2 regions of the Streptomyces sp. NPDC097617 genome follow, and region 2 is predicted to be linked to the other one. Evidence: riboswitches for the same ligand, from Rfam matches in the RefSeq annotation. Region 2 holds a riboswitch; the other holds the start of a gene.
What was found. Region 2 has a riboswitch for glycine ahead of gcvP (aminomethyl-transferring glycine dehydrogenase). Riboswitches for the same ligand answer to the same signal wherever they lie in the genome.

Region 1: another riboswitch for glycine. It lies ahead of gcvT (glycine cleavage system aminomethyltransferase GcvT); the one in region 2 lies ahead of gcvP (aminomethyl-transferring glycine dehydrogenase).

The regions. Positions count from the first base shown of each region.
Region 1 is NZ_JBIWCL010000013.1:141,238-151,293, reverse strand. Features, by position in the region: gene ACIQZO_RS21815 (ABC transporter ATP-binding protein) at 1-298, opposite strand, end outside; gene ACIQZO_RS21810 (ABC transporter permease) at 295-1,293, opposite strand; gene ACIQZO_RS21805 (ABC transporter substrate-binding protein) at 1,425-3,203, opposite strand; gene ACIQZO_RS21800 (ABC transporter permease) at 3,278-4,273, opposite strand; gene ACIQZO_RS21795 (enhanced serine sensitivity protein SseB C-terminal domain-containing protein) at 4,720-5,460, opposite strand; gene ACIQZO_RS21790 (enhanced serine sensitivity protein SseB) at 5,553-6,287, opposite strand; gene ACIQZO_RS21785 (AAA family ATPase) at 6,377-7,033, opposite strand; glycine riboswitch at 7,240-7,343, shown strand; gene gcvT (glycine cleavage system aminomethyltransferase GcvT) at 7,516-8,631, shown strand; gene gcvH (glycine cleavage system protein GcvH) at 8,733-9,113, shown strand; gene glyA (serine hydroxymethyltransferase) at 9,129-10,056, shown strand, end outside.
Region 2 is NZ_JBIWCL010000035.1:5,951-16,006, reverse strand. Features, by position in the region: gene ACIQZO_RS36550 (glutamate-cysteine ligase family protein) at 1-381, opposite strand, end outside; gene ACIQZO_RS36545 (hypothetical protein) at 869-1,489, shown strand; gene ACIQZO_RS36540 (DUF5999 family protein) at 1,751-1,939, shown strand; gene gcvP (aminomethyl-transferring glycine dehydrogenase) at 2,019-4,913, opposite strand; glycine riboswitch at 5,110-5,208, opposite strand; gene ACIQZO_RS36530 (PRC-barrel domain-containing protein) at 5,321-5,686, shown strand; gene ACIQZO_RS36525 (DNA polymerase IV) at 5,690-7,171, opposite strand; gene ACIQZO_RS36520 (MerR family transcriptional regulator) at 7,215-7,853, opposite strand; gene ACIQZO_RS36515 (bifunctional nuclease family protein) at 8,034-8,507, opposite strand; gene ACIQZO_RS36510 (MerR family transcriptional regulator) at 8,559-9,332, opposite strand; gene ACIQZO_RS36505 (FHA domain-containing protein) at 9,379-10,056, opposite strand, start outside.

The DNA.
Region 1 (10,056 bases), on a different contig from region 2:
TGCCGTCCAGCCAGATCTCGCCGGAGAGCCGGGCCCGCTGGCGGCCGTACTGGCCCACCCGGTGCAGGCCCATGATGCCGAGCGAGGTGACCGACTTGCCGGATCCGGACTCGCCCACGATGCCGAGGGTCTTGCCCTTCTCCAGCGTGAAGGAGAGTCCGTCGACCGACTTGACCAGACCGTCCTCGGTCGGGAAGTGCACCTTGAGGTCGCGGACCTCGAGGAAGGCCGTGGAGGGCGCGGAGGAGGTGCCGGTGAAGGGCTGGTTGAGCGCTCCGGTCTTGGTCGATTCGGTCATGACAGCCTCACTCGGGGGTCGATCACCGCGTACATGAGGTCAACGATGAGGTTCGCCGCGACGACGAAGAAGGCGGAGATCAAGGTGATGCCCAGGATGACCGGCAGGTCGTGCTCGCTGATGGCGCGGACGGCGCTGTAGCCGAGGCCGTGCAGCGAGAACGTGTACTCGGTCAGGACCGCGCCGCCCATCAGGGCTCCGAGGTCCAGACCCAGGACGGTCAGGATCGGCGTCATCGTCGAGCGCATGGCGTGCTTGCCGATAACGACGGGTTCCGTCAGGCCCTTGGCGCGGGCGGTGCGGATGTAGTCCTCGTTGAGGACTTCGAGCATGGTGGCCCGGGTGAGCCGCGCGTACATCGCCGCGTAGAGGAAGGCGAGTGAGACCCACGGCAGGATCATGCCGTTGAACCATCTGGCCGGGTCGTCCGCGAAGGTCGCGTCGGGCCGGCCGAACCAGCCGAGCTGGTCGGAGAAGACAGCGATCACGAGCATGCCCGTGAAGTAGATGGGGAGGGAGACGCCGGCGAGGGCGATGCCCATGGCCGAGCGGTCCAGCACGGTGCCGCGCTTGAGGGCGGAGATGACGCCGGTGGCGACACCGCCGATCACCCAGAGGACGACGGCACCGAGGGCGAGGGAGAGCGTGACCGGGAGCCAGTCCAGCAGCAGCGGCCAGACCTCCTGCTCGGTCTTGAACGAGTAGCCGAAGCAGGGCGCGGCGCATTGCGTGACATCGGGGCCGTTGGCGTACGTGCGACCCGCCACCAGCCCGACGATGAACTTGCCGAACTGGACGAGGATCGGGTCGTCGAGACCCATCTTCTGCCGGATGCCCTCGATGGCGATGGGGTCGGACTGCTTACCGACGAAGTACAGCGCCGGATCCGTCCCGATCATCTTCGGGAAGAGGAAGAAGATTCCGAAGGTCACCAACGAGATGACCAGCAGCATGACGATGACGGAGAAGATCCGTCGGATGAAATATGCAAGCACTGCGCTCGGCCTGGCTGCGGCCCGGGGGCGCCCCCTTCCGGAGAGCGCCCCCAAGCCGTAACCGCGGCCATCACCTGCCCTTCGTGCCTAGCGGGTGTGGCACTGGAACACTGAACTGGACGGACGGACGGTTACTTCACGACACCGAGCGAGGCGTAGTCGTAGCGGCCGTTGTAGGCGTCGGTGGTGTAGGCGTTCGTCAGCCGGGTGCTGCGCCAGGTGATCGTCTTGTCGAAGACGAAGGGCAGGTAGACCGCGGCCTCGGAGACCTTCTGGTTCATGGCCTTGTAGATCTCGCCGGCCTTGTTCGGGTCGGTCTCCGCGATGGCGTCGTCGAACAGCTTGTTGATCGCCGGGTCGTTGAGCTCGGCATAGTTGTTGTTGCCGCTCTGCAGGATGAAGCGACCGTCGACCAGCGGCTGGGAGAAGCCCTGACCGGTCGGGAAGTCGGCGCCCCAGCCCATGATGATGATGCCGTAGTTCTTCTCCTTGACGACCTTCGGCGAACCGATGATCCCGGAGTGCTGGGCGCCGTCGAACTGGTCGACGTCGGCCTCGATGCCGACCTGCTTGAGGGCGTTCTGCAGGGAGACGGCGGTCGCGACCTCGACCGGCTTGTTGTTGCGGACCGCGATGGTGGTCTTGAAGCCGGTCTCCTTGCCGCAGGCCTTCAACGCGGCCTTGGCCTTCTCCAGGTTCGGCTTGCCGTCGTTCTGCAGGACCTCGAACGGGTCGTACTTGGCGTCGGAGCCCTTGATGCCCAGCGGGAGCATGTTGGGGGCGATGTCGCCACCGGCCTGCGGGCCGCCGCGGGCGGTCTGCAGGGACTTCTTGTCGGCCGCGTAGATGACGGCCTTGCGGCACTCGATGTTGTCGAACGGGGCGACGGTCTGCGGCATGACCGCGTACCGGATGAAGCCCGTCTGACCGTTGTCGAGGTTGCCCTTGTGATCCTTCAGCGCGGTGGAGCGGGCCGCCTGGCCGATGCCGGTCGCGTTGATGTCGACGTCGAACTCGCCGTTCATCAGGCGCTTGTCCATGTCGTCCGCGTTCGCCATGAACGTGACCGAGATGCTGTCCGGGAGCGCCTTGCGGATGGTGTCCGACTCGGCCACGAACTTCTCGTTGCGCGAGAGCTTCATGCTCTTGTTGGGCTCGTACGAGTCGATCTTGTACGGGCCGTTGGAGAAGGGCTTCAGGCCGTACTTGGCGGCCGTGTCCTTGTCCTGCTTGACCGGGCTCGCCGCCGGCATCGCCAGCATCTGCTCGAAGTCGCCGTTGGGCGTCGGAAGCTTGAAGATGATGGTCTTCGCGTCCGGGGTCTCGATCGCCTTCAGGCCGAGCTTGTCCGCAGAGGTGTCCTTGTACGGGCCCGGGTACTCGGCCTTCGGGTCCAGGACCTGCTGGATGTAGACCGGGCCGCCGGAGATGACGTCCTGGGCCCAGGTGCGCTCGATGCCGTACTTGATCTCCTGGGCGGTGACGGGCGAGCCGTCCTCCCAGGTGACGTTGTCCTTGAGGGTGTACTTGTAGGTCTTGCCGCCGTCGCTGATCTCGGCCTTGGCGGTGGCGAGGTCGGGGACGAGCTCGGTGCTCTGCTGCCCGGGGGCGGGCTTGAAGCTGACCAGCTGGCGCGTGTAGTAGCGGGAGAAGTCCCACATGAAGCCGTAGTAGCCGCGCTGCGGGTCCCACGAGTCGGCGTCCTGGGTACCGACGAACTTGAGTTCGCCGCCCTTCTTGTCCGCCGCGTTGGAGACCTTGTCGATGCCGGCGTTGAAGGCACTGCCGCCGGCGGCCGCCTTCTCGTCGTTCTTTCCGTTTCCGCCACAGGCGGTCGCGGTCAGCATGGCCGCGAGCACGACGGCGGTGCCGGCGGCCAGTCTGCGCTTCGACGTGCGATGGGTAGTCACGATGCTCGCAACCTTCCGTTGTAGTTCCGGTGTACGTACGGCACGAAGCCGGTTCCTGGTTGGCCCTGCGTCGGCTAGCGGGAGCCCTTCGGGTCGAGGGCGTCACGGACGCCGTCGCCGAAGAGGTTGAAGGCCAGCACGGTGATGAAGATCGCCACGCCGGGGAAGATCATGAAGAGCGGATCGTCCTCGTAGGTACGCACGGCCGTGGAGAGGGTTTCTCCCCAGGACGGCGTTGGCGGCTTGACGCCGACTCCGAGGAAGCTGAGGGCCGCCTCGGTCAGCACGTTGGTGGGGATCATCAGCGTCGCGTAGACCGTGATGGGCGCCACCAGGTTCGGGAGCAGTTCGCGGAAGAGGATGTAGAAGCGGCCGGCACCGAGGCTGCGCGCGGCCTCCACGTACTCGCGTTCGCGCAGCGACAGGGTCTGGCCGCGGACGATGCGGCCGATGTACGGCCAGCCGAAGAAGCCGATGACCAGCACCAGGACGGCGATGCGCAGGCCCGATCCCTCGAAGCCCCAAAGCTTGTTGGGGATGACGGAGATCAGCGCGATGATGAAGAGCAGCTGCGGGAAGGCCAGCAGCAGGTCCATGACCCGGCTGATGGCCGCGTCGACCCAGCCGCCGAAGTAGCCGGCGATGATGCCGAAGAAAGTGCCCAGCGAAACCGCCACGAAGGCGGACAGGAAGGCCACCAGCAGCGAGATCCGGGCGCCGTAGACGATCCGGCTGAAGACGTCGCGTCCGTTGACCGGCTCGATGCCGAGCAGGAAGTCGCCGCTCATACCGCCCCAGTCGCCCATCGGCAGGCCGAGCAGCGGGTCGAGGAGGTCCTCGTGCAGCTCTTCCGGCGGGTGGCCGAAAGCCTTGACGATCAGCGGCGCGAAGATCGCGACGAGGATCAGCAGCAGCACGATGACGCCGCCGGCCAGCGCGACCTTGTCGCGCTTGAGTCGCAGCCAGGCGATCTGCCACGGGGAGCGGCCCTCGATCGCCTTCTGCGGAACCTCGGGGGTGGCCACGGCCGCGGGCTCGGCCGCGCTGGTGTCGTGCAGTGGTGCCGTCATCGTGGTGGGGACCCCTCTCGGCCGACGGTGGCCGGCCCATGCCCGCCGCTGTGGCGGCTTGGTTCAATCGGTGTCGCTGGTGGTGCGATTGGCGAGAAATGTGCCTGAAGTGCACGTGAAGAGCTGGTGCTTGCGCGTTGGACCGGCCTTCGGTGGGGTGGAGTCTTCAACGCCCTCTTGAGCGCCCGCCAGACCTGCCGGGGATGTGATGCGCAACCGTGATCTACGCCTACACCTTCCGTTATCCGAACCCCGGGATCTGTTGAGCGGTGAAACACCGCCCGTTCGGCACGGAACGGACATCTCGCCCAACTGCCCTTTCGGGCGTGAATCTTGGGCGGATTCACCGGATATGCCGAAGGCCGCACCGATGGGACCGGTGCGGCCTTCGAGATGGATGTCTCCATATGCGGATATCGCGGAAGCGGGCCCTCCGGGCCCCCGGGTCAGTACCCGGGTGCCTGGCCCTCACGGTCGTAGAAGGGGCGGGCCTGCGCGCGCAGCCACATCGCCACGGGGTCGTGCTCGTCGGCGAGCGCGACCGTGCACACCGGGACCCCCTCGGGGACCACCCCGACCGACTGGCGCATCATCTCCCGTACGGATTCCAGCGCGGGCGCGGAGGCGTCGTACAGGTCGAGCCCGACCGCGAGGTACGGGGACCCGAGCGCGGGCTGCACCCAGGCGCGGCGCAGCGACCGGACGGCCGGGGTGCGGTGCGCGTGCTGGGTCAGCAGTCCGTAGAACTGCGGGAGCTCGATCGCCGGCTCGGCCAGGCGCAGCGGCCCGGCCGGCATCCGATCCAGACCGGTGGCGATCCGGCGCAGGTCGGCCCAGGGCACGCCGAGGCCGCCGCCCTGTGCGTGCGGGTTGAGCCACAGGCCCCAGCGGTCCGGGTACAGCGCGCGGGCGATGTCCCGCCCGGTGACCACCTCGTAGCCCCGGTTCCAGCCGCTGGCGGCCAGCTCCTGCGGCGAGGTGACGCACGGCGCGTAGCCGAGGCTCTCGACCTCCATACCGCCGTACTGGGCGTCCGGTGAGCCCGGCTGCCCCTGCCAGAGCAGCATCCACAGCCGGCCCTCGGAGAGGGCATGCAGAAGCGACTCGTAACTCTCGTAGCGCCCGGGAGTCACCTGGCGCATCATGTGCTCGACCTGCCCGGCCGCGGCCGTGCCTGACGCACTCACCCGGTACCCCTCTTCGTCCGCCCGTCGCTCCACGCGTGCCCTCCGGCCGGCATCACGCGTGCGGCCAGGAGATGTAACCAGCTTAAGCGGCCCTACGGCAGGTAGAAGGGGCGTACGCGCTCACGAATCCAGTCCGTGACCGGGTCCTGGACGGCGTCCAGCAGGATCAACTGCACGGGCCACGGCGGCGGGACGCGCGTCAGGGCCCGTCCGAGGGCCTCCATCGGCGCGCCCTGCATCTCGGGTTCCCATCCCACCAGGCGGACACCGATGAACAGCTGGGGCGCCCCGCCCTCGACGCTGGCGAGGCAGCGGTGCGCGGCGGCGATCACCCCGGTGGCGCGGAACTCCTCGGCGGCCGCGGCCAGGAAGTCCACCGGGTCGTCCTGCCAGTCGGGCTCGTAGAGCCGGACGCGGCCGCCGGTGGCGGGGCCGTCGAGCGGGCTCCGCCCGGCGCGGCAGAGCTCGGCGACGGCGGGCGGCGGGAGCGGTACGCCGACGGCGCCCTCGGGGTTGAGGGCGAGGCCCAGCTGCGGGGGCAGCCCGCGGGCGAACTCCACGGCGGGAGCCACCGCGAAGTCCATGCCGGGGCCGGCGCAGGCCAGGAACTGGGCCTCGGAGCTGTAGACGGGGACGTACGCCGCTCCGCCGATGTCCATCGTGGGCAGGTCCAGCCCGGCCGTCGTCGCCGCGGCACCGCCCGGCAGCGGCACCCACACCTGGCTGCGCGCGAGGACCTCCAGGATCCGGCCCCCGGCGTCCGGCTGCCCGAGCGCCGCCCCGAGCACCTGCTCCAGCTCATTCCCCGGCCAGCCGCTGCCCTGCATCTGCCCCTGCCCCCGTTGCTGTGTACGTGTGAATCCCGCGCGTGTCGTGCCGAGGTTATCGGGCCCGGGGGCGCGCCGTCCGCCGGGGCTCAGCCGTGGAAGTGGATCCCGGTCACGGCGGCGGCCGAGCGGCGGTCCAGCAGGGTCGCCGAGGCGCAGCCCGCGGGCGGGCGGCCCGCTTCGGCCTCGCGGAGCAGCCGGGTCACCGCGCCGCGGTGGCGGGCGAAGGCGTACGCGGACACCCGGCGGCCGCGCGCGGCCTGGCCGGAGAGCGCCTCCTCGGGGCTGCTGTCCAGCAGGAGCAGGTGCAGCGCCCGGCCGCGGCGGCGCGCGGCGGCCGCGAGCAGCCCCCGTACCCAGCTCTGCGTGCCGCAGTCGTGGACGACCACGGAGGCCCCGGAGCTCAGGATCCGCCACAGCCCCCAGTAGTGGGCGGCGCGCACCAGCGGCCGGTACACCGCGTACGGGAGCGCCGCGGGCATGCGCCGCTCCCAGCGCTCACGGGCGTCCTGGGAGTCGACGGCCCCGCCCTCGGCGGCCGTCCGCTTGATCAGGGTGCTCTTGCCACCGCCGGGCAGGCCGGACACCACGACGATGTCCCCGGCCGCGAAGCCGAGCGGCTCGGGGGTGCGCGCGGCGGGTCCGCGCAGGTCGCGCACGGGGCCGAGACCGGTGTCGGCCGCCTTCCCGCGCTCGCGCGCGCCGCGCTGCGCCGGCACCGCTTCCACGGTTCCCGTCGTCGTCACCACTCCGAATCTCCGCACAGTGTTCGCCTCCCCCGAATCGGGTCACCAGGACCCTTGCCCACTGAGTGTAAAGAGACGGTAATCCGGCGGCCCCGGTTCCGGTCCGACCCTTCGGAGGGCCGTACGAACTTTCGGCCCCCACCGCCCGATGCCGGGCATCGCGTGCAATGATGTGCGCCATCTGGACCAACTGCATACCGGCCGCTTGAATCCGCGCGGGAGAGTCCCGGCACGCCGCAAGGCCGTGCGCGGGCGCCGAAGGAGCAAGAACCTCCCTTGAATCTCTCAGGCCCCGAACCGCGTGGATGAGGCAGATCTGAAAAGCGAGCTGCTGCGCAGCTCCACCCAAGGTGCAAGTCGATGAGACCCGGCGATCTGCTGATCGGTGGAACTCTCGGCGAACCTCTCAGGTTCCGATGACAGATGGGGAGGAACGTCCTCGTCATGTCATGTCGATGCCCTGGGACCCGGGAGCCACACCCATGAGCACTGCCCCCCGCCTGACCGCCCTCGATGCGCTGCACCGCTCGCTCGGTGCGACCATGACCGACTTCGCGGGCTGGGACATGCCGCTGCGGTACGCCAGCGAGCGCGACGAACACAACGCCGTACGCACCAGGGCCGGTCTCTTCGACCTGTCCCACATGGGCGAGATCACGCTGACCGGCCCGGAGGCCGTCAAGGCCCTGGACCACGCGCTGGTCGGCAACATCTCCACCGTCGGTGTCGGCCGCGCCCGCTACACGCACATCTGTCAGGAGGACGGCGGGATCGTCGACGACCTGATCGTCTACCGCCTCGGCGAGACCGAGTACATGGTCGTCGCCAACGCCTCCAACGCCCAGGTCGTCCTGGACGCCCTGACCGAGCGTGCCGCCGGCTTCGACACCGTGGTCCGCGACGACCGCGACGCGTACGCGCTGCTCGCGGTGCAGGGTCCGCAGTCCCCCGGCATCCTGGCGTCCCTGACCGACGCCGACCTGGACGGCCTCAAGTACTACGCCGGCCTGCCGGGCACCGTCGCAGGCGTGCCCGCGCTGATCGCGCGTACGGGCTACACGGGCGAGGACGGCTTCGAGCTGTTCGTCTCCCCCGAGCACGCCGTCGAGCTGTGGCAGGCGCTGACCAAGGCCGGCGAGGGCGTCGGCCTGGTCCCGGCCGGCCTGTCCTGCCGCGACACCCTGCGCCTGGAAGCGGGCATGCCGCTGTACGGGCACGAGCTGACCACCTCCCTCACCCCGTTCGACGCGGGCCTGGGCCGGGTCGTGAAGTTCGAGAAGGAGGGCGACTTCGTCGGCCGCGCCGCGCTGGAGGCCGCCGCCGAGCGGGCCGGCGCGTTGCCGCCGCGCAAGCTGGTCGGTCTGATCGCCGAGGGCCGCCGCGTTCCGCGCGCCGGGTTCCCGGTCGTCGCCGACGGTCAGGTCATCGGCGAGGTCACCTCCGGCGCCCCGTCCCCGACGCTGGGCAAGCCGATCGCGATGGCGTACGTGGACGCGGCGCACGCCGCGCCCGGTACCTCCGGCGTCGGCATCGACATTCGCGGTACGCATGAGCCGTACGAGGTCGTGGCCCTGCCGTTCTACAAGCGGCAGAAGTAGCCCCACGCACCACGTCCGCCGTACGGGAACCCGTACGGCGCCGTCTCAGTACCCAAGACCGCAGTTCGTATCCACTCCCCCGTATCCAGGAGAATCAGGTCATGAGCAACCCCGAGAAGCTGCGTTACACCAAGGAGCACGAGTGGCTGTCGGACGCCGTGGACGGCGTCGCGACGGTCGGTATCACGGAGTTCGCGGCCAACGCGCTCGGTGACGTCGTCTACGCCCAGCTCCCCGAGGTCGGCGAGACCGTGACCGAGGGCGAGACCTGCGGCGAGCTGGAGTCGACGAAGTCGGTCAGCGACCTGTACTCCCCCGTCACCGGTGAGATCGTCGAGGCCAACCAGGACGTCGTGGACGACCCGGCGCTCGTGAACACCGCCCCCTTCGAGGGTGGCTGGCTCTTCAAGGTCCGCCTCTCGGAGGAGCCGAAGGACACGCTGTCCTTCGAGGAGTACACCAAGCTCACCGCCGGTAACTGACCCCAGGGGATCCTGATGTCTGTACTGAACACCCCGCTCCACGAGCTCGACCCGGACGTCGCCGCCGCTGTCGACGCCGAGCTCGTACGCCAGCAGTCCACCCTGGAAATGATCGCGTCGGAGAACTTCGCTCCGGTCGCCGTCATGGAGGCCCAGGGATCGGTCCTGACCAACAAGTACGCCGAGGGCTACCCCGGCCGCCGCTACTACGGCGGCTGCGAGCACGTCGACGTGGTCGAGCAGATCGCCATCGACCGCATCAAGGCGCTGTTCGGCGCCGAGGCCGCGAACGTCCAGCCGCACTCCGGTGCGCAGGCGAACGCCGCCGCGATGTTCGCGCTGATCAAGCCGGGCGACACGATCATGGGCCTGAACCTGGCCCACGGCGGTCACCTGACCCACGGCATGAAGATCAACTTCTCCGGCAAGCTCTACAACGTGGTCCCTTACCACGTCGACGAGACCGGCGAGGTCGACATGGCCGAGGTCGAGCGCCTCGCCAAGGAGTCCAAGCCGCAGCTGATCGTCGCCGGCTGGTCCGCCTACCCGCGCCAGCTGGACTTCGCCGCCTTCCGCCGCATCGCGGACGAGGTCGGCGCGTTCCTGATGGTCGACATGGCGCACTTCGCCGGCCTGGTCGCCGCGGGTCTGCACCCGAACCCGGTGCCGCACGCCCACGTCGTCACCACCACCACGCACAAGACCCTCGGCGGTCCGCGCGGCGGTGTGATCCTGTCGACGCAGGAGCTGGCCAAGAAGATCAACTCCGCGGTCTTCCCCGGTCAGCAGGGCGGTCCGCTGGAGCACGTGATCGCGGCCAAGGCGGTCTCCTTCAAGGTCGCGGCCTCGCCCGAGTTCAAGGAGCGCCAGGAGCGCACCCTGGAGGGTGCGAAGATCCTCGCCGCCCGTCTGGTCCAGGACGACGTCAAGGCCGTGGGCGTGG
Region 2 (10,056 bases):
GATCATCACCACTCCGGCGTCGATCTCCGCGGCCTGCCGGTGGGCATAGCCGAGCCCGGCGCTGAGTTCCTCGGCGAGCTGGTCGAATACCCGGCCGCCGAGCCGGTGCGGAAGGACGTTCACCTCCAGATTGAACATTCCCAGTTCGGTCTGGAAATCCGGGCTCGCAATGCGCTCCAGCACCTGGGCATTCACCATTCTCGGCAACCCGTCGGCACCCGCGAGATTCAGCTCGATCTCCAGTCCCATCATGTTCTTCGGGCGATCGAACCTCTTCTCCGCCAGGAGCCGCTCCAGTCCCTCCAGACACTCGTGGAGCTTCCTTCGATACCGCTGCCGATCGGACAGGTCGAATCCGCCTGCCACGACCTTCTCCCCCATCGAAGCGTCCCTCCTCGAGTGGGCCTGGCCCGTGACGCCCAGGCGCGCGTTACGGTCGATGATGCCCCGGCAGCATGATCCATAACGCGCCGGGGGCGTGCGTGGCGAGGAGCGCGCGCCGGTTTGGCCGAAGGGCGCTTCGGCACATTCACCTGGCAAGTCGCTTCATGCAAATTCCGCTCCGACTTTGCCTTGTTCGGATAACCGACGCTTTCCAGCCGAGCCCCCGTCCGGTAACCTCCGAGGTCAGCGCGACATGTTCGCGCACATCCGGCATGAACGCCATGTCAGCGGGTCCGGTAGTCGCCTTGTCGGCAATAGGCGGGACAGCTAGCCGAAACACTGCGTGAACACATGTCGTATAAACTCCGCAAACGAGGCAGAGAGTTGGCGCGCGGCCATTGCCCCTCGGCCCCCCTCTGGCCCCAGAATGCGAGTCCGCACCTGCCCCCGTTCCACCGGTCTCCCAAGTGAGAGGCGACCCACCATGCCGCTGCATGTCCCTCCGGCTCCCGCGCCCGCCCTGCGCAGCGTCCTCGCGGCACTCGGTTCCCCCACCGCCGTCCACGAGGCGCACACCCCGGCCCTGCGCGCGATCCAGGGGCCGCTGACCGCCGAACTCCCCCTGCCGGTGCACGTCCTCGACCGGCTGGGCATGTCCAACCTCGCGGCCGGCGGCAGGCCGCCCCGCACGCGGCTCACCGGCTGGCGGTTCCTGATCCGCAGCGGGGACCGCTACGTCGCGGCGGCCGATACCCGGCTGACCCCCGACGGCTGGGTCTTCTCCCATTTCTTCGAAGGACCCTACGTCGCCGCCACCGAACGCGCCCTGCGCCAGGCGGAGTCCCTCACCACCGGCTACCAGCCGCGCCTGCTGTCGGTGCCGGAGCTCTACATGCTGACCCTGTGGCTGCACGGGGCGGTGGGCGCGAACGCCGCCGCCGGGCTGCCGGCCGGCGAGGACCTGCTGGTGCCGCTCGCCCCGGCCCCGCCCGGCATCGCCCCGTACCGACCGCATCCGGTCTCCGAGCTGCTGCCCGTACTGACCCGCCGGCTGACCCCGGCGACGGCGCCGACCCCTCCCACCCTGGCGGCGCCTGCGGCCTGACCCGAATCACCCATTCGGCCTAGTCCGCCCGGGCCACTCGCGAACCATCCGAAATGACAGGGGAGTTGGCCTGAACCGCCCGCACGAGTGATGCGTCATCAATCTGTGAGGACAGCTGCCGGGAAATCCCTGCGAAGCGGCTGTCATGGGGGAACACTGATGACACGCTCCCCGCGGGTGCGGGGATGACCCAGGGGGACGGCCATGAACCACGCATCGAGCCGTAGCACACAGACCACACCGCAGCGAAAGAACGCATCCATGTGCCAGCACCAGCCAGCCTGCCCGTCAGCCGAATCCGCCGACCGGGAGGCAGCTCGCCCGGTGGCCAACCACCCGGAGCAGGGCTGGAGCCTGCTGTGCAATGGCGTCCTGCTCTTCGAGGACACCGGCGAACTCCTGCCGGACGGCCAGATCATCGCCCCGCACCGACCGCTCGCGGCGGCGTAGCGATCGGGCGGCCGGCCGACGCGGCAACGACGAAGGGGCCGGTCCGGGAGAAATCTCCCGGACCGGCCCCTTGTTCATGTCAGGCGTCGTACTCGTCCAGCGGCGGGCAGGAACACACCAGGTTCCGGTCGCCGAACGCACCGTCGATGCGGCGCACCGGCGGCCAGTACTTCTCGGCGGCCGTGACCCCGGCCGGGAAGACGGCCTCGTCGCGGGTGTACGCGTGGTTCCACTCGCCGCCCAGCGCCGCCGCGGTGTGCGGGGAGTTCGCGAGCGGGTTGTCGTCCGCCGGCCACTCGCCGCCCGCGACCCGCTCGATCTCGCCGCGGATGGCGATCATCGCGTCGCAGAAGCGGTCGATCTCGGCGAGGTCCTCGGACTCCGTCGGCTCGATCATCAGCGTGCCGGCGACCGGGAAGGACATGGTCGGCGCGTGGAAGCCGTAGTCGATCAGACGCTTGGCGATGTCGTCGACGCTCACGCCCGTGGACTTCGACAGCGGCCGCAGGTCGATGATGCATTCGTGAGCGACCAGGTTGCCCGGGCCGGTGTAGAGCACCGGGTAGTGCGGCTCCAGGCGCTTGGCGATGTAGTTGGCGCCGAGCACGGCCACCTGGGTGGCGCGCTTGAGGCCTTCGCCGCCCATCAGGCGCACGTACGACCAGGAGATGGGCAGGATGCCCGCCGAGCCCCACGGAGCGGCCGAGATCGGACCGACGCCCGTCGCCGGGCCGGCGGCCGGCTGGAGCGGGTGGTTCGGCAGGTACGGGGCCAGGTGCTCCCGGACACCGACCGGGCCGACGCCCGGACCGCCGCCGCCGTGCGGGATGCAGAAGGTCTTGTGCAGGTTCAGGTGCGAGACGTCGCCGCCGAAGTGACCCGGCTTGGCGAGGCCCACCAGGGCGTTCAGGTTGGCGCCGTCGACGTAGACCTGGCCGCCGGCCTCGTGCACCTGGGCGCAGATGTCGGCGACGTGCTCCTCGAACACACCGTGCGTGGAGGGGTACGTGATCATGAGCACGGCGAGCTCGTCGCGGTGCTGCTCGATCTTGGCGCGCAGGTCGGCCGCGTCCACCTCGCCGTCGTCGGCGGTCTTGACGACGACGACCTTCATACCGGCCATCACGGCGCTCGCGGCGTTGGTGCCGTGCGCGGAGGACGGGATCAGGCAGACGGTGCGCTGCTCGTCGCCATGGGCGCGGTGGTAGGCGCGGACGGCCAGCAGGCCGGCGAGCTCGCCCTGGGAGCCGGCGTTGGGCTGGATGGAGACCTTGTCGTAGCCGGTCACCTCGCAGAGACGTTCCTCCAGCTCGGTGATGAGCGTGAGGTAGCCCTCGGCCTGCTCCACTGGGGCGAAGGGGTGCAGCTGACCGAACTCGGGCCAGGTCACCGGCTCCATCTCGGTCGTCGCGTTGAGCTTCATGGTGCAGGAGCCCAGCGGGATCATGCCGCGGTCCAGCGCGTAGTCCTTGTCCGAGAGCTTGCGCAGGTAGCGCAGCATCGCGGTCTCGGAGCGGTGCTGGTGGAAGACCGGGTGCGTCAGGTACGCGTCCGAGCGCAGCAGGCCCTCGGGCAGCGTGTCGGCGGCGGTCGCGTCGAGGGCCGTAATGTCTGCGGCGTCCCCGCTCACGCCGAAGGCGGCCCAGACGGCCTCGATGTCGGCGCGCAGGGTGGTCTCGTCGCAGGCGACGGAGACGAGGTCGGCGTCCACCTGGAACAGGTTGACCCCGCCCTCGCGGGCGGCGGCGACGACCTCGGCCGCGCGGCCCGGGACGCGGGCGGTGATCGTGTCGAAGTACGAGCCGTGCACGATCTCGACCCCGCCGGCCGTCAGGCCCGCGGCGAGCAGGACGGCGTAGCGGTGGGTGCGGCTCGCGATCGTCCGCAGGCCGTCCGGGCCGTGGTAGACGGCGTACATGCCGGCCATGACGGCGAGCAGCACCTGTGCGGTACAGATGTTGCTGGTGGCCTTCTCGCGGCGGATGTGCTGCTCACGGGTCTGCAGCGCCAGGCGGTACGCCTTGTTGCCGTCCGCGTCCACGGAGACGCCGACGAGGCGGCCGGGCAGCGAGCGGGCGTGCTTGTCCTGGACGGCCATGTAGCCGGCGTGCGGTCCGCCGAAGCCCATCGGGACGCCGAAGCGCTGGGTGGTGCCGACGGCGATGTCCGCGCCCAGGGCGCCCGGGGAGGTCAGCAGGGTCAGGGCGAGCAGGTCCGCGGAGACGGCGACGATCGCGCCGAGGCCGTGCGCCTGGTCGATGACCGGCTTGATGTCCCGTACGGCACCGGAGGCGCCCGGGTACTGGACCAGCACGCCGTAGACGCCGCGCTGGGCGACCTCGGCCGGGATGCCGTCGGACAGGTCGGCGACGACGATCTCGATGCCGATCGGCTCGGCGCGGGTCTCGATGACGGCGATGGTCTGCGGCAGGGCGTCGGCGTCGACCAGGAAGATGTTGCCCTTGGCCTTGCCCACGCGGCGGGCCAGCGTCATGGCCTCGGCGGCCGCGGTGCCCTCGTCGAGCAGCGAGGCGCCCGAGGTCGGCAGCCCGGTCAGGTCGGCGACGACCGTCTGGAAGTTCAGGAGCGCTTCCAGGCGGCCCTGCGAGATCTCCGGCTGGTACGGCGTGTACGCCGTGTACCAGGCCGGGTTCTCCATGACGTTGCGCAGGATCACCGGCGGCGTGAAGGTGCCGTAGTAGCCGAGGCCGATCATCGGGGAGAGGACCTGGTTGCGGTCGGCGAGCGAGCGCAGCTCGGCCAGTACCTCGGCCTCGGTGCGCGCCTCGGGCAGGTTGAGGCCCTCGGCGGTCTTGATCACATCCGGGACCGCGGCAGCGGTCAGTTCGTCCAGGGAGCCGTAGCCCACCTGGGCGAGCATCTTCGCCTGCGCCTCGGCATCCGGGCCGATGTGGCGCTGTTCGAAGGGGATGCCTCGCTCCAGCTGGGAGAGCGGAATGCGGTTGGCGGTCATGTACGGAGGCCTCCTGGTCGTATGACCTGCGAGGGGCACCACGGCGCGGGCACCCGGACGGCCTCCCCCTCTGTCATCTGCACCTGAGAGTTTCACCGGAGTCGCGGGGGTCGCCCGAGCTCTCCGGCTTTCACCGTCGGTGAGGAGTGGGACCGGCACTGCGCACCCGGTACCCGCTCCTGCTTTCCAGAGTGGCCTCGTCCGTGCGGTACGTATGCCTGAGAGATTCCGGGGAGGATTTGCTCCTTCGGCGCCTCCGTCTCGTTCACTCGGAGGACTCTCCCGCACAGGGTCGACAGCCGTTCACCAGCGTACCAGCGAGGTTCCGGCCCCTCCTCGAGTGGCCTCTGCTGCGGATATGCACTTCTGTAGTCATTACGGAGCAGTTGCGACCTTTTGGAGGGACCGTGCAGACCGACATCGATCCGCGCAGCCTGATCGGCCGCAAGGCGTTCGACCGCAATGGCACCAAGATCGGCACCATCGACGAGGTCTACCTCGACGATGCCACAGGTGTGCCCGAATGGGCCGCGGTCCGCACAGGGCTCTTCAGCCGGGACGCCTTCGTCCCGCTGGAACCGAGCGAGCTGGTCGGCGACACCCTCCGGGTGCCCTTCGAACGCGCTCTCATCAGGGACGCCCCGGATTTCGGCGTCGGCCGCCACCTCTCCCCCGAACAGGAGCTGCAGCTCTACCACCACTACGGCCTGGACACGACCCTCCCGTCGGACTTCCACCGCGACTTCGGCCACCTGGCGGGCGACGAGAGCTAGGGCCTACGGCCCCTCCCCCACCAGCGGCAGCGGATCGGACGGCTCCAGTTCGGGGTCGTCCACCCGGAAGGTCCGCACCCGGCCGGGCTCCGATCCGGGCTGCTCGAACCGTACGGTCACCCGCCCGACCCCGCTGCCCTGTACCCATCCGGGCCCGTACACGGCATGCCGTACGTCGCTCCCTGCCGTCCAGCGCCGCTCGGGCGACGGCTCCGGCTCCCCAGGCGTCTCCAAGGCCTCATGGGCCCCGGTGGTGCCCTCGGCCCCCGCCTCGGGGGTACCGGCCGCCACGGCTTCCGCTCCGGACCCGGCCGCACCCTCCGCCGCGTCCGCCCCGGCCGCACCCTCCGCCCCGTCCGCCCTGTCCGCCCCGTCCGCACCCTCCGCCCTGTCCGCCCCGTCCGGCTCAGCGGCGAGCGACTGCGCGAACAGGTCCTCCTGCGTGTAGTCCGCGAGCCCCGTCACCCCGACCCCCAGCAGCCGCACGCCACCCGTGGTATCCACACCCTCCAGGAGCCGCGCCGCGGCCTCCCGCACCACCGCCGGGTCGTCCGTGGGCCCGCGCAGCGTCTCGGACCGCGTCAGCGTGGAGAAGTCGTACCGCCTCACCTTGAGCACGATCGTGCGCCCCGAGTGCCCGGAGCCCCGCAGCCGCCGCACACACCGGTCGGCGAGCCGCTGCACCTCGCCGCGGATCCGTACCCGGTCGTGCAGGTCCACGTCGAAGGTGTCCTCGACCGACACCGACTTCGCGTCCCGCTCCGCGACCACCGGCCGGTCGTCCAGCCCCAGCGCCATCCGGTACAGCCCGGCACCGGCCGAGCGGCCGACCATCCGGACGAGCTCGTCCTCCCCGGCCTCCACCAGCTCCCCCACCAGGGTGATCCCGGCCCGGCGCAGGTGCTCGCCCGTGGCCGGCCCCACCCCGGGCAGGGTCCGTACGGACATCGGTGCGAGCAGCTCTCGCTCCGTCCCCGGCTCGATCAGTAGCAGCCCGGCCGGCTTGGCCTCCTCGGAGGCAACCTTGGCCAGCATCTTCGACCCGGCCAACCCCACCGACCCGCTGAGCCCCGTGGCGGCCCGGATATCGGCCCGCAGCCGCTCCCCCGTCTCCCGGGCGGTCCGCGCGTCGAAGGCGACTCCGCCCGCCTCCAGGTCCACGAAGGCTTCGTCCAGGCTCAGCGGCTCCACCAGCGGCGACAGCTCCCGCAGCATGGCCATCACGACATCGCTGACCTGCCGGTAGAGGCTGAAGCGAGGAATGAGGCACGCGCCGTTCGGGCACAGCCGCCTCGCCTGACCCATCGGCATCGCCGAGTGCACACCGAATCGCCTCGCCTCGTACGAGGCGGTGGCGACGACCCCGCGCGGTCCGAGCCCCCCGACGATGACGGCCTTCCCCCGCAGGCTCGGCTTCGACGCCTGCTCGACGGAGGCGTAGAAGGCATCCATGTCCAGATGCAGGATGGTCGGCGCGGCTCTCACAGCCCGATGTTGCCCTACGCCACTGACAACGCTCGGGCTCGGCTCAGACGGCCCGGTTGCGGCGGGCGGCGAGCTCGTCCGTCGGGTTGTGCCGCACCAGGGTCTCCCCGGTGTCCACACGCTCGCCGTGCAGCTGGGCCAGCGCGCTCTCGACGTCGCGCCAGACCACGCCCACGGCGATGCCGAAGACGCCCTGCCCGCCCTGGAGCAGGCTGACGACCTGATCCGGCGAGGTGCACTCGTACACGGTGGCGCCGTCGCTCATCAGCGTCATCCGTTCGAGGTCCGAGAGCTCGCGGTCCTGCAGGTGCTGCACCGCCGTGCGGATGTTCTGCAGCGCCACACCGGTGTCCAGGAACCGCTTCACGATCTTGAGGACCACGACGTCGCGGAAGCTGTAGAGACGCTGCGCGCCCGATCCGTGCGCGGCCCGCACACTGGGCTCCACCAGCCCGGTGCGTGCCCAGTAGTCGAGCTGCCGGTACGTGATGCCGGCCGCGGCGCACGCCGTCGGCCCGCGGTATCCGATCTGCTCGGGCTCCGGGTCGCCGCCCACCGGTCCGACCGGTGTCGACTCCGGCTGACGGCGCGCGGTGCCGACCGCACCGCCGTGCAGCGGGTACGCCCGAGCCTCACTCCGTGCGGGGGTGCCCCCGGTCGTACCGTCGCCCGTGATCCTCACGCCGACCCTCCGTCCTTGACCTGCCCACCTTGAAGGTAGGCAGTCACCAGGGGTGCGTCAACGATCGCCACACTCGGCACGCCGAGTGATAATCACCCTGAGAGTGGTTTCCCGTATCCCTTTGCGGGGAAAGGCTAGTCGAATGGGCTCAGGTTCCCCGAGGACGACGCGGCCAGGACCTCACTGCGGGCCGGTGCCGAAGTCCTCCGGCGAGATCTGGTCGAGGAACTCGCGGAACTTCTCCACCTCGTCCTCCTGCTCGTCCGGAATGGCGATTCCGGCGTCGTTCAGCACGCCGTCACTGCCGTAGATCGGCGTCCCCGTCCGCAGGGCGAGGGCTATGGCGTCCGAAGGCCGCGCACTCACCTCGACCCCGCTGGCGAAGACGAGCTCCGCGTAGAAGACGCCCTCCCGCAGATCCGTGATGCGGACCTCGGTGAGCTCCTCGCCGATCGCCTCCAGCACGTCCTTGAACAGGTCGTGCGTCAGCGGTCGGGCAGGGGCCATCCCCTGCTGCGCGAAGGCAATGGCGGTCGCCTCCCCTGGACCGATCCAGATGGGGAGGTACCGATCGCCTCCCACTTCACGCAGGAGCACGATCGGTTGGTTGGAGGGCATTTCCACCCGGACACCCACAACGTCGAGCTCGTTCACACAGCAACCCTAGGACCTGCTCGGCAGGTTTGGGTAGTCGGGCCCCCCACCTCAGGGCAGCCGGACCCCGAGAGCGGTCTGTACGAGCGCCTCGTGGAGCCTTACGGAAAGCCCCGCGAGCTCCTTCAGCGTGGCCTCCGCATGAGCCCTGGTCTGCGGGTTGCGGTGCCTGCGCAGCGGTGCCACGACCTGCTCGACCAGACCCGCCTCGCGGTCCGCCGCCGCCTTCATCGCCCGCAGGTGCCGCGGCTCCAGCCCGAAACGCCCCAGGTCGGCCACCAAGCGGGCCACCGTGACGGCCTCTGCGTCGAATCCGCCGTCCGCGCCCTCCCCGAGCAGCCCGTACGACTCCCACTCGACCAGCTGTACCTCGTCCACACCGGCGGCTTCGAGCAGCTCGGCGCGCCCCACCCGGGCCACGGTGGGCCGCTCGCGCCCCACTTCGCCGTAGACGGCCGCCGGCCCGGCGGGATCGGTGGAGTCCCCGTGCGCCGTGGGCCCCGGGATGCGGATCTGCTCACCGCGCGCGAGCGCGTCGAGCTGCTCCCGGATGACCTTCAGCGGCAGGTAGTGATCACGCTGGAGGCGCAGGATGCGGGCGAGGCGCTCCACGTCGTCGGTGCTGAACTTGCGGTATCCCGAAGGCGTGCGCCGCGGCTCGACGAGCCCCTCCGCCTCGAGGAAGCGGATCTTCGAGATGGTCACTTCGGGGAACTCGTCACGCAGCGTGGCGAGCACCGTGCCGATGCTCACCAGCCGCCCTGCCTGACCGGCGCTGCCGGCGGCGCCGTTTCGCGGAGCGCCGCCGGTCGGGGTACGCAGCATGGAACCTTCCCTCTGGGGGTAGCCCCGGACGGAGTCCGGAGGAGGGTCAGATGCCCCGCAGGCTCGCGTAGAAGACCAGCCGGTACTTGCCGATCTGCACCTCGTCGCCGTTGTTCAGGGCCACGGAGTCGATCGGTTCACGGTTCACGTACGTGCCGTTGAGGCTGCCGACATCGCCGACGGTGAAACCGCCGTCCTGACTCCTGCGGAATTCGACATGGCGCCGGGAGACGGTGACGTCGTCCAGGAAGATGTCGCTCTGCGGGTGGCGGCCGGCCGTGGTCAGCTCGCCGTCCAGCAGGAAACGGCTCCCGGAGTTGGGACCGCGCCGCACGATGAGCAGAGCGGAACCGGGGGGCAGCGCCTCCACCGCGGCCTGGGCCTCGGGGGACAGCGACGAGGACGACACGTGCGGCTGTCCCGACACCTCGGCCTCGTAGGCCTCCAGGCCCGAGATCGAGATGGTGGACGTGGTCTCCGAGGCGCGCTCCGGCGTCAGACCCGCCCGCAGCGGCGCGCCGCAGTTGGAGCAGAACCGACTGGCCGCATCGCTGCGGTGTCCGCACCTGCTGCAAATCTGCTCGGCCGACATGGACGGCTCCTCGCGCCGCGGCTGACCCGCGGATGCATTGGTGGCATACGGGTCGGGGGCAAACCCTCCACCCGCACTTGAGGTTGATGGTTCACCGAAACCTATGCGTCCGGTACCGGCAGGGTCAACAGC